3 regions of the Cellulosimicrobium sp. ES-005 genome follow, and region 2 is predicted to be linked to each of the others. Evidence: riboswitches for the same ligand, from Rfam matches in the RefSeq annotation. Region 2 holds a riboswitch; each other region holds the start of a gene.
What was found. Region 2 has a riboswitch for thiamine pyrophosphate ahead of ABRQ22_RS01055 (thiamine ABC transporter substrate-binding protein). Riboswitches for the same ligand answer to the same signal wherever they lie in the genome.

Region 1 (7,060 bases), 2.1 Mb from region 2:
TCTCGGCGAGCAGGCGCACGAAGTCGAAGTCGGTCTGCGACGCCGACGGGTAGCCCACCTCGATCTCGGTGTAACCCATCGCGACGAGCAGCTCGAAGAAGCGGCGCTTGCGCGCCGGGTCCATCGGTTCCGCGAGCGCCTGGTTGCCGTCGCGCAGGTCGACGGGGACCCACAGCGGCGCCTGCGTGAGGCGGCGCGAGGGCCACCGACGGTCGGGCAGCTCCGGCACGTCGACTCGCACGTGGACGTCGGCATACCGGAACGAGGGCATGCGCGAGGGGCGCTGGCGGTACCAGGAGGGAGCGGGCCCGGTCGAGCGATCGGTCGAGGCGCCGGGGGTCCGCGCAGGGAGGGTGGGAGCGGTCATGGTCTGGCTGTCCTTCGGCTCGCGCCCCGCGGAAACGGGGCGGTGGGCGACCGGCGCGCGACGGACCCCCACGGCGGGGGGCCGGTCCGGTCAGACCCCGCCGTGGCGCAGAAGGAGGAGCGCCGTCCAGGACATGCCAGGTACGCTAGCGCCGAACAAGTCCTCAGACAACCTGAGAGGTGACCCATGACCGCGCTGCACCGGCGCCCCCTCGCGGACCAGGCGGCCGAGCTCCTGCTCGACCGCGTGCGCTCCGGCGTCTGGCCCCTCGACCACCGGCTGCCCGGCGAGCAGGCGCTCGCGACCGAGCTCGGCGTCGGACGCTCCACCGTCCGCGAGGCGATCCGCCAGCTCGCGGGGCGCGGCGTGCTCGACAGCCGGCAGGGGTCGGGCGTGTACGTCGTGTCGACCGACACCGCGGACGACTGGGACGAGGTGCTGCGCCGCGGGGAGATCGTCGACGTGCTGGAGGTCCGCGCTGCCCTCGAGACCGAGGCTGCCGGCCTCGCCGCCGCGCGCCGCACCCCCGCGGACCTCCGTGTGATGACGACGGCGCTCTCCCGCCGCGGGCAGGTCCCGGCGACGTCCTCGGCCGCCGAGTACGTGGACGCGGACCTGGTCTTCCACCGGGCGGTCGTCGACGCCGCGCACAACGCCGTGCTGGGCGAGCTGTTCGCGACCTTCGTCCCGCGCCTGCGGCGCGCGATGGTCGCGATGGTCGACCTCGACCGCGCGGGCGAGGCGCACCGGCACGACCAGGACGCGCACGAGGCGATCCTCGACGCCGTGCGCGAGCGCGACGCCGTCCGCGCGTCCGGGGCGGCGCGCGCGCACCTGGCAACCGTCCACGCGAAGGTCGCCGGGCGCGGCTCCCGCACGACGGGCGGTGACCGGTGAGCGCCGAGGTCCTGTCCCTGCGCGGCGTCGACCTGGTACGGGAGGGACGGGCGATCCTCGACGGCGTCGACCTCACCGTCCGGGCGGGCGAGCACTGGGCGCTGCTCGGGCCGAACGGGGCGGGCAAGAGCACGATCCTGGGGCTCTGCGGGGCGCGCCGGCACCCGACCCGCGGCACGGTGCATGTGCTCGGCGAGCGCCTGGGTCGCGTGGACATTCAAACCCTGCACCGCCGCATCGGCCACGTCGACCCGCGCCACGACCTGCGCTCGCCGCTGACCGTGCTCGAGGTGACCCTGACCGGCCTCACGGGGACCGTCGACTGGCGCCCGCGCTGGCAGCCGACCCCGGCCGAGGTCGCCGTCGCCCGCGGGCTGGTCGCCGACCTCGGCCTCGCGCACCGCGCGCACGACCCCTGGCCGACGCTCTCCCAGGGCGAGCGGGGACGGGCGCTCGTGGCGCGCGCCCTCCTGCCCGGCCCCGCGCTCCTCCTGCTGGACGAGCCGTCCACCGGGCTCGACGTCGCCGCGCGCGAGCAGCTCCTCGAGACGCTCGACGCCGTGCGCGCGACCCGCCCGCACGTCGCCTCGGTGCTGGTGACGCACCACCTCGAGGAGCTGCCGACCACGACGAGCCACGCGCTCCTGCTCGCGCACGGCCGCGTCGTCGCCGCGGGCGCCGCCGCGGACGTGCTCGTCACGGAGCACGTCACGCGCTGCTTCGACCACCCGGTGCACGTCGAGCGCCGGTTCGGCCGGTGGCACGCGTCGGCGGGCCACGCGCGTCCGCCCCGCCTGGTCGGGGACGACGCGGTCGGCGCGGGGGTCGCGGGCGGCGCCGGGACGGACGCGACCACGACCGGGAGGGCGGCCGGGCTCGCCGCACGACCCTAGGCTGGGGCCATGCACGCGATCGTGGCCCGCGCGGCGGGCGGCCCCGACGTCCTGGAGTACACCGAGCTGCCCGACCCCTCGCCCGGGCCGGGTCGGCTCCTCGTCCGGTCGGCCGTGGCCGGGGTGAACTTCATCGACACGTACAAGCGCTCCGGCGTGTACGCGATGGAATACCCCCACGTGGTCGGCAGCGAGGGCGCGGGCGTGGTCGCCGAGGTGGGCGACGGCGTCGAGGGCTTCGCCGTGGGCGACCGCGTCGTGTGGACCGAGGCGCCCGGGTCGTACGCGGACCTCGTCGTCGTGGACGCCGCCCAGGCGTTGCACGTCCCCGACGCCGTGTCGCTCGAGGACGCGACCGCCGTCGCGCTCCAGGGCCTCACCGCGCACTACCTGTGCACGTCGTCCTACCCGGTCCGCCCGGGCGACCGGGTGCTCGTGCACGCGGGCGCGGGCGGCGTCGGGCTTCTCCTGACCCAGATGCTCGTGGCACGGGGCGCGCACGTGATCTCGACGGTCTCGACGCCCGAGAAGGCGGAGCTGTCGCGCGGCGCGGGCGCCGAGCACGCGATCCAGTACACGGCGTTCGCGGACCTCACCACCGAGCTGCCGGAGGTCGTGCGCGGGCTCACGGGCGGCGAGGGCGTCGCGGCGGTGTACGACTCGGTGGGCAAGGACACGTTCGACGCGTCGCTCGCGTCGCTGCACCGCCGGGGCACGCTCGTGCTCTACGGCGGCTCGTCCGGGCAGGTCCCGCCGTTCGACCCGCAGCGGCTCAACGCGGGCGGGTCGCTCTTCCTCACGCGCCCCAAGCTCGCCGACCACACGGCGACGCGCGCCGAGCTCGTCGAGCGGGCGACCGAGGTGCTCGGCGCCGTCGCGGGCGGCACGCTGCACGTGCGCGTCGGCGCCACGTTCGCGCTCGCCGACGCCGCCGACGCGCACCGCGCGCTGGAGGGCCGCGCGACCACGGGCAAGGTGCTGCTCGTCCCCGACGCAGCGGCGGCGCCCGACCCGGCCGCGGAGACGGGCACCGCGTGAGCTGGGACTGGGTGCCCGCGCCGCCGGGCGAGGAGGACGGGTCCGACGGCGGCCCCTCCCCCGCCCTCCGCCGCGCCGTGACGGTCCTCTCCGTCCTGCTCGCCGCGGCGCTCGCCGTGTACTGGGTGACGGTCGGTCTGCGCCAGCAGGCGGACGCGTGCGTCGCCGACCGCCCGGACGGCGTCGCGATCGAGGACGTCGACGCGCGGTGGCGCTGGGTCCCGCCGGGCTACGAGTGCGTCTACGCGACGGCCGAGGAGGACGTGGCGCGCGCCTGACCGACGTGACCGCTGCTCGCGCGCGGTCCGTCAGCGCGGCACGACGGGCGACGAGGCGTGCAGGTGGTCGACCGGGCCCCGGCCCGTCCCGACGCGCAGCGCCGCCCCGCCGCGCAGCGCGCCGGTGAGCCAGTCCTTGGCGTCGCGCGCCGCCTCCTCCCAGCCCGCACGCTGCGGGCGCAGGGCAGCGAGCGCCGCGGAGAGCGAGCACCCGGTGCCGTGCGTATGGGGCGTGTCCACGCGCTCGCCGTCGAACGTCGTGACGGTCGGCGCCGCGTCCGACGACGGGCCGGCGGGCACGACGAGGGCGTCCGGCGACGTCGCACCGGTGAGGTGGCCGCCCTTGAGCAGCACGACGGCACCGCTCGTCGCCGCGTACGACGCGGCCTGGGTCAGCGCGTCGTCCCACGTCGTCGCGACGTCGCGGCCCGCGAGGACGGCCAGCTCGGGGAGGTTGGGGGTGACGACGTCGGCCCGTGCCGCGAGGTCGCGCACGGCCTGCTCCGCGCCCGCGTCGAGCAGCCGGTGCCCCGACGTGGCGACCATGACGGGGTCGAGGACGACCCAGGGCCGCGGGAGCCCGGCGTCGGTCCGCGCGGCCGCGAGCGCGTCGTGCCACGCCCCGATCTCGCGGGCGTTGGCCTCGTCGGCCACCATGCCGATCTTCACGGCGTCGATCTCGACGTCGTCGGACACGGCGTCGAGCTGCTCGCGCAGGAACGTCGGACCGGGGACGTGCACGGACCGCACGCCGTGCGTGTTCTGCGCGACGAGCGCCGTCGTGACGGCCATGCCGTACGCGCCGTGCGCGGCGAAGGACTTGAGGTCCGCCTGGATGCCCGCGCCTCCGGTCGGGTCGGTCCCCGCGATCGACAGGACGCGCGGCCGCGCGGGCAGGGCACCCGGGCCGCCGGCCGCACCGGGCGTGCGGTCGGCCGCGGGCCGGTGGGCGCGGTCGCGCCCGGGTGCGGGGTCGTGCGGGGGCAGGGCGAGCGTCATCGCGGGACATCCCTTCGCTGGTACGAGCCAGAGCAGGTTCGACGGGTCTCATCTCAGCCCTCGGCGGGGCACCCCGTGTCGCGCGTCATGCTACGTCCTGCGCGCCCGAGGGTTTCACCCGGTCTCGCGCGCGAGAACGCGTGCCGGACCGCGTCCTCCTGGGCATGCCGCACGACCGACCCGCCCGCCGACCCGCGCCGCGCTCCCCCGCGACGCCGCTGCTCCCTCCGGTCCCCGCCCGCTGGACGACCGTCGACCGCCGGGGGCGCCGCGTCGTGCTCGCCGGCGTCGTCACGCACGAGGACGGCGGCCGCGTCGCCTTCGAGCACGTCCACCCGGAGCGCGGTGTGTGGCACGTCTGGGTCGCCCGCGGGGCCGTCGCGCGGGACGCACCCTGACGGACCGGACGTCAGGCCTGGTGCAGGGCCTCCCCCGCGATCTCGAGGCCGATCTTCTTGCCGACGAGGAACCCGCCCGTCTCGAGCAGCACGTTCCACACGAGACCGAAGCTCTCGCGGTCGATCTCGCCCGCGGCGTGGAAACCGAAGATGTCGCGGCCGTAGGGGTCGCGGCGCGCGCCCCCGTACTGCATCGACAGCACCGTCCGGTGCGTGACGCCGCGGACGGTGAGCAGTCCCTCGACGAGGAACCGCCCGGCCTGCGCCGTCCGGGGCTGCACCCGCTCCGGCGCGAGCTCGGCGCGCTCGGGCGAACGGTTCCGCAGTCGCGCCCACGCGAGGATCTGGTCCTGCTGCTCGCCCTGCCACGTGACCGCGGTGCTGCGGAACTCGATCGTCGGGTACGCGTCGACGTCGAGGAAGTCGGCGCTGCGCAGGTGCGCGTCGCGCTCCTCGTGGTGCGTCGTGAGGCTCGCGGTCTCGATCGTCGCGGACACCGCCGAGGCGAGCGGGTCCTCGCCGACGAGGATCGTGGCGCGCGCCCGGGTGAACTCGCCCCGGACGGGCGAGACCATCATGTGCATCCCGGTGAACCCGATGCGCTTGTGCGCCTCGTCGAGGGTGTAGGTGCCGGCCTCGGGAACGGTGAGGCCGTTCCACTGCCGGACAGGGCGTGCCGTCGTCATCCGTCGCTCCCAGGCGTCGTCGAGCCGCGACGTCGGTGTCCGCCCGGTACTTGGTCAGGTGTCCAGGACAGCATCCCCGATGAGTGAGTGAAGTTTCAACCAGATGCCGGGTGATCTCCCCCGCCCGCGCTGCCCGCGCAGGCGTCGCCCGCGGACGCACGAGCGCCGCCCGACCGGAGGGGTCGGGCGGCGCTGCGGGTCGGTGCGGGCGGGTCCGCGACGCGCCGGGTGGTCGCGGCCACGCCGCGGGACGTCAGCGGCTCGGCAGCTCTCCCGGCATCGGGTCGTCCGCGCCCCAGCGCGTGACCCGCAGGCGCCGCGCGTCGGGGCCGGGCAGGGAGGACCCGCGGCCCAGGGCCTCCTCGGCCGCGGCGCGCAACGACGCCGGGGAGTCGTGCGTCACGCGCACGAACGCCCCCGAGAACGCGTCGAGCTCGCCGCGCGCGATCGCGACGACCATCTCGACCGTGCGCTCCACCGGGGTCCACTCGGTGCGGCCCTCATGCATGACCATCGAGGCCGTCATGTCGGTCTGGACGACCCCCGGCGAGACCTCGAAGGTCCGCAGGCCGCGCGCGAACCCGGACCGGTGCAGGTTCGCGCCGAGCCGCAGGAGCGCGGTCTTGCTCGCGTTGTACGCGCTCGCGCCGTCCATGTCGTGCGAGCCCGCGCCGCTGTTCAGGTCGACGACGCGACCTCCGCCGCGCGCGAGCATCCCCGGGACGACGGCGCGCGCGAGGAGGAACGGCCCGCGCACGTTGGTCTCGACGACCGACCACCACTCGTCGGGGTCCGCCTCCCAGAGCGGCACCTCGGCGTCGACGCGCCCCGCGTTGTTGACGAGGAGGTCGACGCTCCCGAGCGCGTCCTGTGCCGCGCCCACGGCCGCCGCGACCGCCGCGGCGTCCGTGACGTCCGCCGTGACCACGACCGCGCGCCCCGCACCGCCGACGGTCAGGGCGCCGATCTCGTCGGCCACGCCCGCGAGCCGGTCGGCGTCGCGCGCGAGGAGCGCGACGTCGAGACCGGCGGCGGCGAGGCCGACCGCGATCGCGCGACCGATGCCACGCGACGCGCCGGTGACGAGCGCCGTCCGGGCGGGCGCGACGGCACCCGCCGCGTGCACGCTCACGCCCGCAGCTCCGCGCCCACGCGCTCGCGCGCGGCCGTCACGGCGCCCTCGCGGACGCGCGCGACGTCGTCCGCGGTGAGCGTGCGGTCGGCCGCGCGCAGCCGCAGCGAGAACGCCAGCGACTTGCGCCCGGCACCGACCTGCTCGCCGGTGAAGACGTCGAACAGCGCGACGTCCTCGACCAGGTCCCCGGCGCCGTCGACGATCGCGTCGCGCAACGCCTGGGCGGTCACGCCGGCGTCCACCACGAACGCGAGGTCCTCCTTGGCGGCCGGGAAGCCCGAGACGGGCGTCGCCTGCACGGGCGCGTCCGACGAACCGGCGACGACCGCGGACAGGTCGACCTCGAACGCCACCGCGCGCGCGGGCAGG
Region 2 (7,060 bases):
GCGCCGACCCCGACGAGGTCGACGGAGGCGCCCCCGCGCCGCAGCCCACGCTCGACGACGTCGACCGCCTCGTCGCCGAGGCGCGCGCGGCGGGCGGCGACGTCGCCTACGAACGGTCGGGCTCGGCGGACGTGCCGCGGACCGTCGAGGTCGCGGCCTACCGCGTCGCGCAGGAGGGGCTGACGAACGCCCGCCGGCACGCGCCGGGCAGCCCGGTCGTGCTGCGGGTCACGGCCCGGGCGGGCGAGGTGCGCGTCACGGTGTCCGACGGCGGTCCGCGCCTCGTCGCGGTCGGTGGCGTCGGTGGAGCGCGGGACGCGGCGGGAGAGGGCACCGGCACCGGGCTCGTCGGGCTGCGCGAGCGGGTCGACCTGCTCGGCGGGACGCTCGACGCCGGAGCGCGGGACGACGGGTTCGTCCTCGATGTCCGGCTACCGTGGGACGCGTGAGCGATCAGGGTGGACGCGGAGGCGGGGCGCGCGCGGACGGACGGGCACCGGGCGACGCGCCACGCACCCGGCTGGTGATCGTCGACGACGACGCGCTCGTCCGCGCCGGGCTGCGGCTCATGCTCGACGGCGCGCACGGGATCGAGGTCGTCGGCGAGGCCGCCGACGGGGCCGAGGTCACGTCGGTGCTCGACGCCCACCCGACCGACGTCGTGCTCATGGACCTGCGGATGCCGCGGGTCGACGGGATCGAGGCCACGCGGCGGGTGCGTTCGAGGGCCGGCGCGCCCGCCGTCGTCGTGCTCACGACGTTCGACAGCGACGAGGAGGTGGTCGGCGCCCTGCACGCCGGGGCGTCCGGCTACCTGCTCAAGGACATGCCGCCGGAGCGGATCGTGGCGGCGGTGCGCGCGGCGGCCGCGGGCGAGCCGGTCCTGTCGCCGGAGATCGCGCGGCGGCTCATGACGTCGGTCGCCGACGCGGGCGGCGAGCGGGACCGTGCCCGCGCGGCGCTCGACGCGCTCACCGGACGCGAGCGCGACGTCGCGGTCGAGCTGGGCCGCGGCGCGGCGAACGCCGAGATCGCGGCGACCCTGTTCCTCAGCGTCCCGACGGTGAAGGCGCACGTGTCGAACGTGCTGCTCAAGCTCGGCCTGGAGAACCGGACGCAGGTCGCGCTGCTCGTCCACGCCGCCGACCTGACCTGACGACAGACCTCCCCGCCTCCGTGTCCGACCACGTCCTGGCCCGCCGTCGAGCACGACATGGAGGTCGTTCTGGCTCCGATAACGACCCTCATGTCGTGTTCGGCCAGAGGGGTGAGGTCAGTCGCCGGGCCACTCCCCCGTCCAGCGCTCGAACGCGCGCGCGCCACCGCGGTCGATGAGTGCCTTGACCGCCGCGAAGATGGCGCCCTGGATCAGCGCCGCGACGAGGATCTCGCGCAGCCGGTACTCGGACTCGAGCGGCTTGGGCGCGTCCGTCCGGTGGCCCGGGGTCACGCGCTTGTAGACCTGCTTGAACACCTGCCCCGCGACGAGCCCGCCCACGATCGAGCTGGCGAGCCCCACGGGGCGGTAGAGGATCTTCGCGGCCTTGCCGCCGGTCTTCTCCGGGGGATGCGTCCCCGCCGTCACGTCGTCGCTCATCCCTCGACGCTAGGTCGGCTGCGGCTCTCTCGCCCGTCGCACGACCGCGAGCGCCGTCCGCGTGGGGTCAGCCCGGGACGACGGCGCAGCCCGCCGGGTCGGGCGCGACGTGCACGCGGGCACCGGGTTCGTGCCCTGCGTCGGCACGGGCACCCGCGAGCGCCACGAGGCGGGCCGGTGCGCCGGGGTCGGCGCCGGGGAGGACGACGTCGACCGTGACCTCGACCGCTCCTCGCCGGAACACGCTGCCGACGACCGTCGCGGCCCACGTGTCGTCGGACGGCGCCGGGACCTCCGCGGGCACGAGCCGCAGCCCGCGCGGCCCGATCGCGAGCACGCTCACGTCGCCGCAGGGGACGAACGCCTGGTAGCCGAGGAACTCCGCGACGCGGCGCGAGGCGGGGGCTCGCCACAGGTCCTCGGGCGGCGCGACCTGGAGGAGCCGGCCCGCGTCCATGACGGCGACGCGGTCGGCGACGGTGAACGCCTCGTCGTGGTCGTGGGTGACGAAGACGGCCGTCGTGCCGGTGGCGCGCAGCGCCTCGCGCAGGTCGAGCGCGAGGCGCTCGCGCAGCCCGCGGTCGAGCGCGGAGAGCGGCTCGTCGAGCAGGAGGAGCCGCGGACGCGGCGCGAGGGACCGCGCGAGCGCGACCCGCTGGCGCTCGCCCCCGCTGAGGGTCGCGACGGCGCGCCGCTCGTACCCGGCCAGCCCGACGACGTCGAGCAGCTCGGCCACGCGCGCGTCGCGCGCGGCGCGCGGCAGACCCCCGATCCCGTAGGCGACGTTGCCCGCGACGTCGCGGTGCGGGAAGAGCTGGCCCTCCTGGAACATGAGCCCGAACCCGCGCCGGTGCACGGGGACTCCCGTGAGGTCGCGGCCGTCCCACGCCACGGAGCCCGCGGCGACCGGCTCGAGCCCCGCGACGGCGCGCAGCAGGCTCGACTTGCCGCACCCGCTCGGCCCGAGCAGGGCGAGCACCTCGCCGGGCGCGACGTCGAGCGTGACGCCCGCGACCGCCGTCGTGCCGGGGTCCGTGCCCGCTCCCCCGGCGCCGCGCCCGCCGTACCGCACGACGACGTCGCGCACCGCGAGCCCGGCGGCCACCCCGGTGCCGGGGCCGGCGCGCGACGGCTCCGGCGTGCCCGCGCGCGCGGGGGCGGGGTCGGTCTGCACCATCAGAACTCTCCTCCGGGTCGGTCGCCGCGCAACCGCTCGGCGAGCAGCATGACGGTCGCGGTGAGCAGCGCGAGCACGACGCTCGCCGCGAGCGCCATGCCGTAGTTCTCGGCGCCCGGGCGCCCGATGAGCCGGAAGATGACGACCGGCAGGGTCGCGCTGTCCGGGCGGGCGAGGAACGACGTCGCGCCGAACTCCCCGAGCGAGACGGCGAACGCGAACCCGACGGCGAGGCCGAGGGAGCGGGCGGCGATCGGGCCGTCGACCGTGCGGAACACGCGGCCGGGCGCGGCGCCGAGGGTCGCGGCGGCCTCGCGCAGGCGCGGGTCGATGGCGCGCAGCGTCGGCAGGACCGTGCGCACGACGAGCGGGATCGCGACCACCGCCTGTGCGATCGGCACGAGCAGCCCCGACGTGCGCAGGTCGACGTCGAGGCCCAGCGGCCGGTCGAGCGTGAGGAGGAACCCGAAGCCGACCGTCACGGCGGAGACCCCGAGCGGGAGCATGAACACCGAGTCGAGCACCGAGATCGCGCGCCGCCCGCCGCGCGATCTCGCGCGCCGGGACACGACGAGCGCCACGAGACCCCCGATCACGACGGCGACCACGGTCGCGAGCGCGGCGGTGCGCAGCGAGTTGCCCGCCGCCTCCCACACGGTGACGGAGAGCGCGTTGCGCCCGCCCGTCGTACCGAGGTTCGCGTAGTTGTCGAGGCCCCAGCCGCCGCCCGGGACGCGGAACGAGCGCACGACGAGCGTGCCGAGCGGCAGCCCGACGAGCACCACGACCACGGCCGCGGTGAGCGCCGCGGGCGCGAGGTCGCGGCCGTCGCGCCACAGGCGCAGCGGGTGCGCGGACGACGCCGACGACGACAGGTTGAGGGCGCGCTCGCGCCGGGCCCGCGTGCGGTTCGCCACCGTGAGCGCCGCCGCGACGACCACGAGCTGCACGACCGACAGCACCGCCGCGGTGCGCAGGTCGAGGAACTGCGTGGTCTGGATCCAGATCTCCGTCTCGATCGTCCCGTAGCGGATGCCGCCGAGCACGAGCACGACGCCGAACGCCGTCGCGCAGAAGAGGAAGACGATCGACGCGGCGCTCGCGATCGCGGGCGTCAGCGCCGGGAGCGTCACGGTGCGGAACGCGCGCCACGGCGTCGCGCCGAGGGCGCGCGCCGCCTGCTCGGCGCGTGGGTCGAGGTGCTCCCAGAGCCCGCCGACCGTGCGCACCACCACGGAGTAGTTGAAGAACACGAGCGCGACGACGATCGCCGCGAACGTCTCGTCGAGCCGCAGGAACCCGAGCGGGCCGCCCTGCACGAGCAGCGACCGGAACGCGACGCCGACGACGACGGTCGGGAGCACGAACGGCACCGTGACGAGCGCGCGCACGACCCGCCGCCCGGGGAACCGGCACCGGTACAGCACGTACGCGCCGGGCACGCCGAGCAGCACCGAGAACGTCGTCCCGAGCACCGCCTGCCAGAGCGTGAGCCCGAGGATCCGCCACGTGCGCGGCTGCGAGAACACTTCCGCGAACCCCGAGAGGTCGAGGCCGCCGTCGTCCCCGACGAACCCGCGCGCCACGAGCGTGACGACCGGCCACGCGAAGAACACCCCGAGGAACGCGAGCGGCACCGCCGCCGCCAGACCCCACAGCACCGCGCGTCCGACGCCGCCGCGCCAGACCGCCCGACCCCTCACCACGGCTCTACCTCGCGCGACCACGGCTCTACCTCGGCAGACCGGGGCTCTACCTCGCGAGGTAGAGGCGTGGTCACGCAGCGCGCACCGGGCGTCAGTCGACGACCGTGGCCGTCCATGCCTTGATCCACTCGTCGCGGTGCGCCGAGACGTCGGCGGGCGCGACCTCGAAGGGCTCGTCGGCGAGCGGGGCGAACTCGGCCCAGCCGTCGGGGAGCGCGACGGAGTCGTCGGCGGGGTACATGTACATCTGCTCCGGGACGTCGGCCTGGAACGCCTCGCTCACGAGGAAGTCCACGAGCTGCTGCGCGCCCTCGGGGTTCTTCGCGTTCGCGAGCACGCCCGCGTACTCGACCTGGCGGAAGCACGTGTCGAGCAGGGCACCGGTCGTGGACGCGGAGCCGTCCTCGGTGAGCGTGAACGCGGGCGACGTCGAGTACGACAGCACGAGCGGGCGCGGCCCGGCGCCCTCGGAGCCGGAGAAGTCGACGTAGTACGCGTCGGACCACCCGTCGACGACCTTGACGCCGTTGTCCCGGAGGTCGGCCCAGTAGTCCTCGTAACCGTCCTCGCCGAACGCGCCGATCGTCGCGAGGAGGAACGCGAGACCGGGCGACGACGTCGCCGGGTTGGTCACGACGAGGAGGTCCTCGTACTCCGGCTTCGCGAGGTCCTCGAGCGAGACGGGCTCCGGGATCCCGGCGTCGGCGAACCACGCGTGGTCGACGTTGACGCACACGTCGCCGAGGTCGACCGCCGTGAGCTCGTCGCCGTCGCCGACGGCGTACGAGGCCGCCGAGTCGGAGAGGCCCTCCGGCGTGTAGGGCGCGAGGACGCCCTCGTCGATCGCCCGCGAGGCGAACGTGTTGTCGATCCCGAACACGACGTCGCCCAGCGGCGAGTCCTTGGTGAGGATCAGCTGGTTGACGAGCGCGCCGCCGTCGCCGGGGGCGACCTGCTCGACGGTGAGCCCGCTCTCCTCCTCGAACGCGGCGAGCACCTCGTCGCTCACGGCGAAGGAGTCGTGGGTGACCAGGGTGACCGTGCCCCCGGTGCCCGACGACGCGTCGTCGCCCCCGGAGCCTGAGGTCGCGTCCTCGCCGCCACTGCACGCGGCGAGGGCGAGGAGGGCGAGGGTCGTGCCCGCGCCCGTGACGAGGGCGCTCCGGCGGGTACGGGCGGTCGTGCGCTGCATGTGTCCTCCCAGGACGTTCAGGAGGGGTTCACCGGCCCGCGCGACCGTGCCCCGCGAGCGCGGGCGACCGCACGAGCAGGTGATCGAGATTCCCGACTTCCTCCACCGGTGCTAACCGGATCAGGTTCGAGGGTCTGCGGTGGTCCGCACTCTCAGCTCCTCCAGGAGCTCCCCTGTCGTTCCCGTCGAGCCTACACCGGGCCGCGCCTGGGGAATCCCCCTGAGAGAACCCTGAGCGCGGACCCGCGGCGACAAGGGAGGGGTTCCGGGCCGGTCCCCGATGCCCCGGGGCGCACCGCCGCGGGAGGGTCGAGACGACCGGACCGGGACACCCGGCCGACGACGCAGGAGGGGAAGGACCGATGAGCAGCAGACCTGGGACGACGGGCGTGAGGACGACCGTCGCCGCGCCCGCCGAGCACGCCGCGGGTGCCGCCGGGACCACGCCGGAGCGGCCCGTGATCGCCACCGCGCGGGGGATCGTGAAGACCTACGGGCGCGGCGAGGCCGCGGTCCGCGCCCTGGACGGCGTCGACGTCGACCTCGAACGGGGGCGCCTGACCGCGATCATGGGCCCGTCGGGGTCGGGCAAGTCGACCCTCATGCACTGCCTCGCCGGGCTGGACTCCCCCACGGCGGGGACCGTCGTCGTGGACGGCGAGACGGTCTCGGCGATGAGCGAGCGACGGCTGACGCGGCTGCGACGCACGCGCATCGGGTTCGTCTTCCAGTCGTTCAACCTCGTGCCGACGCTCACGGCGGAGGAGAACATCGTGCTCCCGCTCGCCGTCGCGCGCCGGCCCGTGGACCGGGAGTGGTTCGACCGCGTCGTCGACGCCGTCGGCCTGCGCCCGCGGCTCGGGCACCGCCCGGCGGAGCTCTCGGGCGGGCAGCAGCAGCGGGTCGCGTGCGCGCGGGCGCTCGTGTCCCGGCCGGCGGTCGTGTTCGCGGACGAGCCGACCGGCAACCTCGACTCGCGCGCCGCCGCGGAGGTGCTCGGCTTCCTGCGCGCCTCGGTGGACGACCTCGGCCAGTCCGTCGCGATGGTCACGCACGACCCGACGGCGGCGTCGTACGCGCACCGCGTGCTGTTCCTCGCGGACGGGCGCCTCGTGACCGAGCTGCGCGAACCCACGCCGCAGGCCGTCCTCGACACGCTCGGGGCCCTCACGCCCGCGGCGTCCGCGGGCGCGCACGCCGCCGGCCCGGCGCACGAACCGGCGACCGTCCGATGATGGGCCGGATCGCGCTGCGCGGCGTGCGCGCGCACGGCGCACAGCTCGTGCTGTCCGTGCTCGCGGTGACGATCGGCGTCGCGTTCGTCACCGGCACGTTCGCGCTCCGCGCGATGCTCGCCTCGACCTTCGACGGCATCGTCGCGTCGTCGA
Region 3 (7,060 bases), 820 kb from region 2:
CCTGCAGCGGCCAGCCGAGGAACGCCGCGTACCCGTAGAACGCGACGAGCTGCCCGGGCGTGATGTCGCCGCGCAGGGCCGCCGTCGCGCCCAGGTAGACGACGAGCACGACGAGGAGGCCCGGCAGGAGCACCTGCAGGGCGTCGAGCGTGGCCTGCGTGTGCGCGACCTTGACCCCCGCCTCGCGCACCTTCTGCGACTGGCGCGCGTAGCGGCCGACGAACACGCCCTCGCCGCCGATGCCGCGCAGGATCCGCAGGCCGGAGACGGTGTCGGCGCCGAGCGTCGTGAGCCGGCCCTGCGCCTCGCGCTGCGCGGCCTGGCGCTGCTGGAGCGGCTTGACGAGCAGCGCGAGCACCGCCGCCACGACCGGCAGGCCCAGCACGACGACGAGCCCGAGCTGGAGCGACGTCGAGAGCATGATGACCGCCACCACGACGTACGCGCCGAGCGCGCCGAGGAACTGGCCCATCATCGAGAAGAGCTGGCCGACGCGCATGGCGTCGCTCGCCACGGTCGACACGACCTCGCCCGTGGGCAGCTCCTCCGTGATCGCGTCGCCGGAGCGCGCGGTGACGTCGCCCACGAGCTGGGACGTCGTGAGCGCGGAGCGCAGCCAGTTCGCGATGTCGAACCGGTGCTGCGTGACCCCGGTGACGACGATCCCGAGGCCGAGCGCGAGCAGGAGGCCCGCCCAGCGCCACAGCTCCGGCCCGAACCCCTCCGCGAGCCCCTCGTCGAGCGCGCGGCCGAGCATGTACGGCTGGAACGCCTGGCACGCGAAGTTGGCCAGGCCGAGCAGCACGGAGACGGTGAGCACGGTCCACTGACGACGGGCCAGCCAGAGCAGGTAGCGCGTCGGTCCGCGCAGGTCGGGGGTCCCCGGGTCGGGGAGGGGGAGGGGTCGCACGGTGTTCTACCCTAGGTTCGGCGTCCGACACGCGGCGACGCATTAACGGCGGCGACCGCGTCACACGCCACCGCGGCGGCACGGACCGCCGCGGCCGTCTCGCCCGGAACGAGGACCCCTCCCATGACCACGCAGGACCCGGCCACCCCCACCGACACGCCCGCCCCCGCCGGCGCGGCGACGCCCAGCACGGAGGCCGCCCGCACCGCGATCCGCAAGGCGCGCGGCGCGCTCGCCCGCTACCGGGTCCTCGCGATCATCACCGGTGTGATGCTCCTCGTCCTGTGCGTCGAGATGCTCGTCAAGTACGGGGTCGGCCAGCTCGTCGACGTCGACGGGGTCATGCGGTACGTCTCGTGGATCCCCTTCGCCCACGGCTGGATCTACGTCGTCTACCTCGTGACGGTCCTCGACCTGTGGACCAAGATGCGGTGGGGCTGGGGCCGCCTCGCGGCCATGGTCTTCGCGGGCGTCGTGCCGGTCATGTCGTTCATCCTCGAGAAGAAGGTGCACGCCGAGGCCGAGGCCAAGCTCGCCGTCCTGGAGGAGCAGTACGCGTCATGACGACGCCGCTCGCGCCCCTCGTCGCACCCGGCCCCGAGCTGACCACCGCGGAGCTCGAGCGGTACGCGCGCCACCTCGCGCTGCCCGGCGTCGGCCCCGAGGGGCAGCGCCGTCTCGCCGCCGCGCGCGTGCTCGTCGTCGGCGCGGGCGGCCTCGGCAGCCCCGCCCTGCTCTACCTGGCCGCCGCGGGCGTGGGCACGATCGGCATCGTCGACGACGACGTCGTCGACACCTCCAACCTCCAGCGGCAGGTCATCCACGGCGGTCCTGACGTCGGGCGCCGCAAGGTCGACTCCGCGCACGACGCCATCGCCGACGTCAACCCGCACGTGCGCGTCGTCGAGCACGCGGTCCGCCTCGACGTGGACACCGCGCTCGACGTGCTGCGCGGCTACGACGTCGTGCTCGACGGCGCCGACAACTTCCCCACGCGCTACCTCGTCTCCGACGCGGCCGAGGTGCTCGGCCTGCCCGTGGTCTGGGGCTCGATCTACCGCTTCCAGGGGCAGGTCAGCGTCTTCTGGGGCGCGCCCCGGTTCGCCCTGCCCGACGATGTCCCGCGCCCGGGCGGCGCGGCTCCCGACGGCCCGGGGGACGGCGAGGCGCGCGGGGTCACCTACCGCGACGTGTTCCCCGTCCCGCCCCCGCCCGGTGCCGCGCCCGACTGCGCGACCGGCGGCGTGTTCGGCGCGATGTGCGGGACCGTCGGCTCCGTCATGGCGACCGAGGCGATCAAGCTCGTCACCGGCGCCGGCACGACGCTGCTCGGCCGCCTCGCCGTCTACGACGCGCTCGACCTCTCGTGGCGCCAGCTCACCGTGCGCGCCGACCCGACCCGCGACCCCGTCACCGCGCTCCTGCCGGGCGACGACGCCTACGCCGCGTTCTGCGGACTGGCCCCGGCGACGTCGGTCGCGCGGCCGGTCACGGGGGAGCGCGACGTCACCGCGCGCGACGCGGCGGCCCTGCTGGGCGACGACGGCACGGCCCCGTACCTGCTCGACGTGCGCGAGGACTGGGAGGCGCAGGTGCGTCCCCTGCCCGGGTCGACCCTCGTGCCGAGCGGCACGTTCCTCACGGGCGACCCCGCCGCGGCGCTCGCGGACCTCCCGACGGACCGACCCGTGCTCGTCCTGTGCGCGGTCGGCGGCCGCTCGGCCCGCGTCGCCGACGTCGCGCGCGCCGCCGGGATCGACGCCCGCTCGGTCGTCGGCGGCGTCCCCGCCCTCCTCGACGCCCTGGAAACGACCCCGGCCACCTAGTCCGCCCCCGCCGAGCAGGTGGACGTCGCGGGTCCTGGTCGGCTGACGAGCCAGGACGGCCTGATCCGCTGGCGGGACCGGCGTCAGAGGGCGAGGTCGAGTCGACCCTGGGGGGACGAGCTCGCGAGGGCGCCCTCGCGGCGGGGGATGCGGCCGGCACCGGCGGCGAGGCGGCCCGACTCGACGGCGAGGCGCATCGCGTGCGCCATGCGGACCGGGTCGGCGGCGCGCGTGACGGCGGTCGCGAGCAGGACGCCGGCGCACCCGAGCTCCATGGCCTGCGCGGCGTCGGACGCCGTGCCGATCCCCGCGTCGAGGATCACGGGCACGCGCGCGGCGGCGGCGATCGCCTCGATGTTGCGGGGGTTGAGGATGCCGAGGCCGGTGCCGATCGGCGCACCGAGGGGCATGACGGCGGCGCACCCGACGTCCTCGAGCCGGCGCGCGAGGATCGGGTCGTCGTTCGTGTAGGGCAGCACGACGAACCCGTCGCGCACGAGCTGCTCGGCCGCCTCGACGAGGCCGACGGGGTCGGGCAGGAGCGTGACGTCGTCCGCGATCACCTCGAGCTTGACCCACTCGGTGCCGCACGCCTCGCGCGCGAGGTGCGCGGTGAGCACGGCCTCGCGCACCGAGAAGCACCCGGCCGTGTTGGGCAGCGCCCGGATGCCGAGTCGCGCGAGGAGCGCCCAGATCCCGGCGTCGGGGGAGGCCACGCCACCGGCGCGCACGGCGACGCGGCGCATCGCGACGGTCGTCAGTGCGGTGCCCGAGGCGACGAGCGCGTCCTCGAGCGTGAGCAGGTTCGCCGCCCCGCCGGTGCCCATGACGAGGCGGGACCCGATCGTCGTGCCGGCGACGACGAGCGGGTCGCCGCCGTCCGACGGTCGGTGCGCGGGCGCGGGGGAGATGTCGGTCGTGGTCACGGGTCCTCCTCAGCCGCCCTGGACGGCGGTCACGATCTCGATGCGGTCACCCGGCGCGACGACGGTCGTCGCCCACGAGCCGCGCGGCACGACGGCGTCGTCCACCGCGACGGCGACGCCCTGCGGCGTCCCGTCGGCGACGTACGCGGGCACGAGCGCCGCGACGAGCTGCTCGAGGTGCACGGGGGCGTCGAGCGGGTACGGCTCGCCGTTGACGAGCGCGGTCGGAGCAGGTCGGGTCACGGAGATCACCTCGGTGTCGTCAGGGAGAACGCGGCGGACCGGACGGTGCCGAACCCGGGGTCGCTCCCCAGGTCGGGCCCGCCGTGGGGAGCGATCCCGGGTTCGGCGAAGCGGTCGGTGCGGGTGGGGGCGAGGGCGGCCGCGACGGTGGGCGAGAGCGCGGCACCCGTGAGCCCGGCCATCACCGCGTCGGCGGTGAGCGGCGCGAGCAGGATGCCGTTGCGGCCGTGCCCCGTCGCGAGGTGCAGCCCCGGGACGCCGGTCGGACCGACGAGCGGGAGGTTGTCCGGGGTCGCGGGGCGCGCCCGGGGCGTCACGTCGACGAGCGCGGCCTCGTCGATCCCGGGCAGCAGGGCGCGCGCGTCGCGCAGCAGGGCGAAGACGCCGCCCGCGGTCGCGCGGCGGTCGTCGGGGTTCTCCTCGGTGGTCGCGCCGACGACGACCTCCCGGTGACCCGCGACGCCGCGACCCTGCCCGTCCGGGACCGGGTCGCGCGGCACGACGTACACGGGTCGCCCCTGCACGACCCCGCGCACCACGTGCTCCAGCGCGAGGTCCGGCCCGGCGTCGAGCCTCAACGTCTGCCCCTTGACCGGCCGGGTCGGCACGACGACGCCCGGCACGTCCGCGAGGAGCGCTCCGGACTCCCATCCCGCCGCGACGACGACCGCGCCCGCCGCGTGGAGCCGGCCCGCGTCGTCGTGCACGCCCACGACCCGCCCGGCCCGGCCGAGCGCGAGCCGCGTCGCGGACGCCCGCACGACGACGGCGCCTGCCGCGGATCCGGTGCCCGACCCCGCGAGCGTCCCCGGCCCGGAGCCCGCTCCGGTGCCGCCACCGACCAGGCCGTGCAGCCCGCCGAGCAGGGCGGCGTGCACCGCGCGCGGGTCGACCGCGTGGTCGTCCGGCGCCCAGGCGGCGCCCGCGACCCGCGGGCCGAGATACGGCTCGCGCCGACGGGCGTCGGCGACGGTGAGCTCGCGCGAGGCGAGGCCGTGCTCCGCGTGGAGGGCGAGGACGCGGCGGAGCAGGGCGAGGTCGTCGGCGTCGTAGGCGAGCGTGAGGGTGCCCGCGGTGCGCAGACCGACGTCGGCCCCGGTCGCGGCGCGCAGGTCGGCGGCGAACCCCGGCCACGCCGCGGCGGCGGCGAGGTGCAGGCGCAGCGCCGCGTCCTCGCCGAAGTCGGCCTCCGTGACGGGGGCGAGCATCCCGGCCGCGGCGTGCGTCGCGCCGTCGCCCGGCGCCGGGTCCAGCACCGTGACCGACAGGCCGGCGCGCACGGCGCGCCACGCCACGGCGAGCCCCACGATCCCGCCGCCCACGACGACGAGGTCGCGCGCGCCGTCGGGCGCGGCAGGGCCGGCTCCCGGCGGGCGGGGCCCGGGACGGACGGGGGTGTGCATGCGCGCTCCCTTCGCTGGCATGACCCAGATCAGGTTCGACGGTCGGCTCCGACGCCCTCTCAGCCCCGTGCGGGGCTCCCGTGCTGTCGGCCACAGTACCCGCGCGGGGGAGCGGGCGCGGCTAGGCTCCGGCGGGTGAGCACCGAGACCTTCGCCACGCCCGCGAACCCCGCCGTGCCGGCTGCGGACGACGCGCGGGCCCGGCTCGCCGACGCACGCGTCTACCTGTGCACCGACGCGCGCGAGGAGCGCGGCGACCTCGAGGACTTCCTGCGGGCGGCGCTCGCGGGCGGGGTCGACGTGGTCCAGCTCCGCGACAAGACGCTCGTCGCGGCGCGCGAGCTCGAGCTCCAGGAGCTCGTCGCACGGGTCGCGACGGAGCACGGCGCCCTGTGGGCCGTGAACGACCGGGCCGACGTGGCGGCGCTCACCGGTGCACCCGTCGTCCACATGGGTCAGGGCGACCTGCCGGTCTCCGCGGTGCGATCCCTGCTCGGGGCCGCGCCGGTGCTCGGCCGGTCCACCCACTCGGCCGACCAGGCGGCCGCGGCCGAGGCGGACCCGGACGTCGACTACTTCTGCGTGGGCCCCCTCTGGGCGACGCCGACGAAGCCGGGGCGCGCCGCGGTCGGGCTCGACCTGCTGCGCGACGTCGCCGCGACCCGGCCCACGACGCCCTGGTTCGCGATCGGCGGGATCGACGCGGAGCGGCTGGACGCGGTCCTCGACGCCGGGGCGACCCGCGTCGTCGTCGTGCGGGCGATCACGCAGGCGCCAGACCCGGAGGCGGCCGCCCGGGCGCTGCGCGGGCGGGTCGCCGAGCGAGCGGCCGAGCGCGCCGCCGAGCCCACCGGCGCCTGAGACGCGGGACGGGACCGCGCCGCGCGGCGACTATCCTGGAGCCGTGACGTCACCCGCCACCGCTCCCGACACCCCCACCACCGCCGAGGTCGCCGCGACCCCGCGCCCCGTGCTCGTCGTCGACTTCGGCGCCCAGTACGCGCAGCTCATCGCGCGCCGCGTGCGCGAGGCCAAGGTCTACTCCGAGATCGTGCCGCACACCTTCACGGTCGAGCAGATGCTCGCGAAGGACCCGGTGGCGATCATCCTCTCCGGCGGGCCGTCGTCGGTGTACGCGACCGGCGCCCCGTTCGTCGACCCGGCGCTGTTCGAGGCCGGCGTGCCCGTGATGGGCATCTGCTACGGCTTCCAGGCCATGGCCAAGGCGCTCGGCGGCGAGGTCGCCCAGACGGGCCTGCGCGAGTACGGCGGCACCGAGGTCGAGGTGTGCGCCGCGGGCGTGCTGCTCGACGGCACGCCGGAGCACCAGACCACGTGGATGAGCCACGGCGACGCGGTGCACCGCGCGCCCGAGGGCTTCGAGGTCCTCGCGACGTCGTCGGGCTCGCCGGTCGCCGCGTTCGAGGACCGCGAGCGTCGCCTCTACGGCGTGCAGTGGCACCCCGAGGTCAAGCACTCCGCGCACGGCCAGACCGTGCTGGAGCACTTCCTGTACGACGGCGCCGGGCTGGCCCCGGACTGGACGCCCGGCAACGTCATCGCGGACCAGGTCGCGGCGATCCGCGCCCAGGTCGGCGACGCGCGCGTCATCTGCGCGCTCTCGGGCGGCGTCGACTCCGCCGTCGCCGCGGCGCTCGTGCAGCGCGCGGTGGGCGACCAGCTCACGTGCGTGCACGTCGACCACGGGCTGATGCGCGCGGGCGAGGTCGAGCAGATCGAGCGCGACTTCGT

Region 1: another riboswitch for thiamine pyrophosphate. It lies ahead of thiD (bifunctional hydroxymethylpyrimidine kinase/phosphomethylpyrimidine kinase); the one in region 2 lies ahead of ABRQ22_RS01055 (thiamine ABC transporter substrate-binding protein).
Region 3: another riboswitch for thiamine pyrophosphate. It lies ahead of ABRQ22_RS19150 (FAD-dependent oxidoreductase); the one in region 2 lies ahead of ABRQ22_RS01055 (thiamine ABC transporter substrate-binding protein).

The regions. Positions count from the first base shown of each region.
Region 1 covers NZ_CP159290.1:2,355,026-2,362,085, forward strand. Annotated here, with positions in the region: gene ABRQ22_RS10285 (2-isopropylmalate synthase) at 1-271, opposite strand, end outside; gene ABRQ22_RS10290 (FadR/GntR family transcriptional regulator) at 554-1,264, shown strand; gene ABRQ22_RS10295 (ATP-binding cassette domain-containing protein) at 1,261-2,157, shown strand; gene ABRQ22_RS10300 (quinone oxidoreductase) at 2,167-3,195, shown strand; gene ABRQ22_RS10305 (hypothetical protein) at 3,192-3,473, shown strand; gene thiD (bifunctional hydroxymethylpyrimidine kinase/phosphomethylpyrimidine kinase) at 3,504-4,472, opposite strand; TPP riboswitch at 4,465-4,558, opposite strand; gene ABRQ22_RS10315 (hypothetical protein) at 4,613-4,870, shown strand; gene ABRQ22_RS10320 (YceI family protein) at 4,882-5,556, opposite strand; gene ABRQ22_RS10325 (SDR family oxidoreductase) at 5,810-6,688, opposite strand; gene pheT (phenylalanine--tRNA ligase subunit beta) at 6,685-7,060, opposite strand, start outside.
Region 2 covers NZ_CP159290.1:242,986-250,045, reverse strand. Annotated here, with positions in the region: gene ABRQ22_RS01080 (sensor histidine kinase) at 1-449, shown strand, start outside; gene ABRQ22_RS01075 (response regulator transcription factor) at 524-1,156, shown strand; gene ABRQ22_RS01070 (DUF4235 domain-containing protein) at 1,274-1,597, opposite strand; gene ABRQ22_RS01065 (ABC transporter ATP-binding protein) at 1,665-2,702, opposite strand; gene ABRQ22_RS01060 (iron ABC transporter permease) at 2,774-4,480, opposite strand; gene ABRQ22_RS01055 (thiamine ABC transporter substrate-binding protein) at 4,572-5,672, opposite strand; TPP riboswitch at 5,753-5,857, opposite strand; gene ABRQ22_RS01050 (ABC transporter ATP-binding protein) at 6,035-6,907, shown strand; gene ABRQ22_RS01045 (FtsX-like permease family protein) at 6,907-7,060, shown strand, end outside.
Region 3 covers NZ_CP159290.1:4,275,211-4,282,270, forward strand. Annotated here, with positions in the region: gene ABRQ22_RS19125 (ABC transporter ATP-binding protein) at 1-910, opposite strand, end outside; gene ABRQ22_RS19130 (DUF3817 domain-containing protein) at 1,034-1,474, shown strand; gene ABRQ22_RS19135 (ThiF family adenylyltransferase) at 1,471-2,736, shown strand; gene ABRQ22_RS19140 (thiazole synthase) at 2,820-3,563, opposite strand; gene thiS (sulfur carrier protein ThiS) at 3,672-3,905, opposite strand; gene ABRQ22_RS19150 (FAD-dependent oxidoreductase) at 3,911-5,308, opposite strand; TPP riboswitch at 5,313-5,392, opposite strand; gene thiE (thiamine phosphate synthase) at 5,483-6,169, shown strand; gene guaA (glutamine-hydrolyzing GMP synthase) at 6,213-7,060, shown strand, end outside.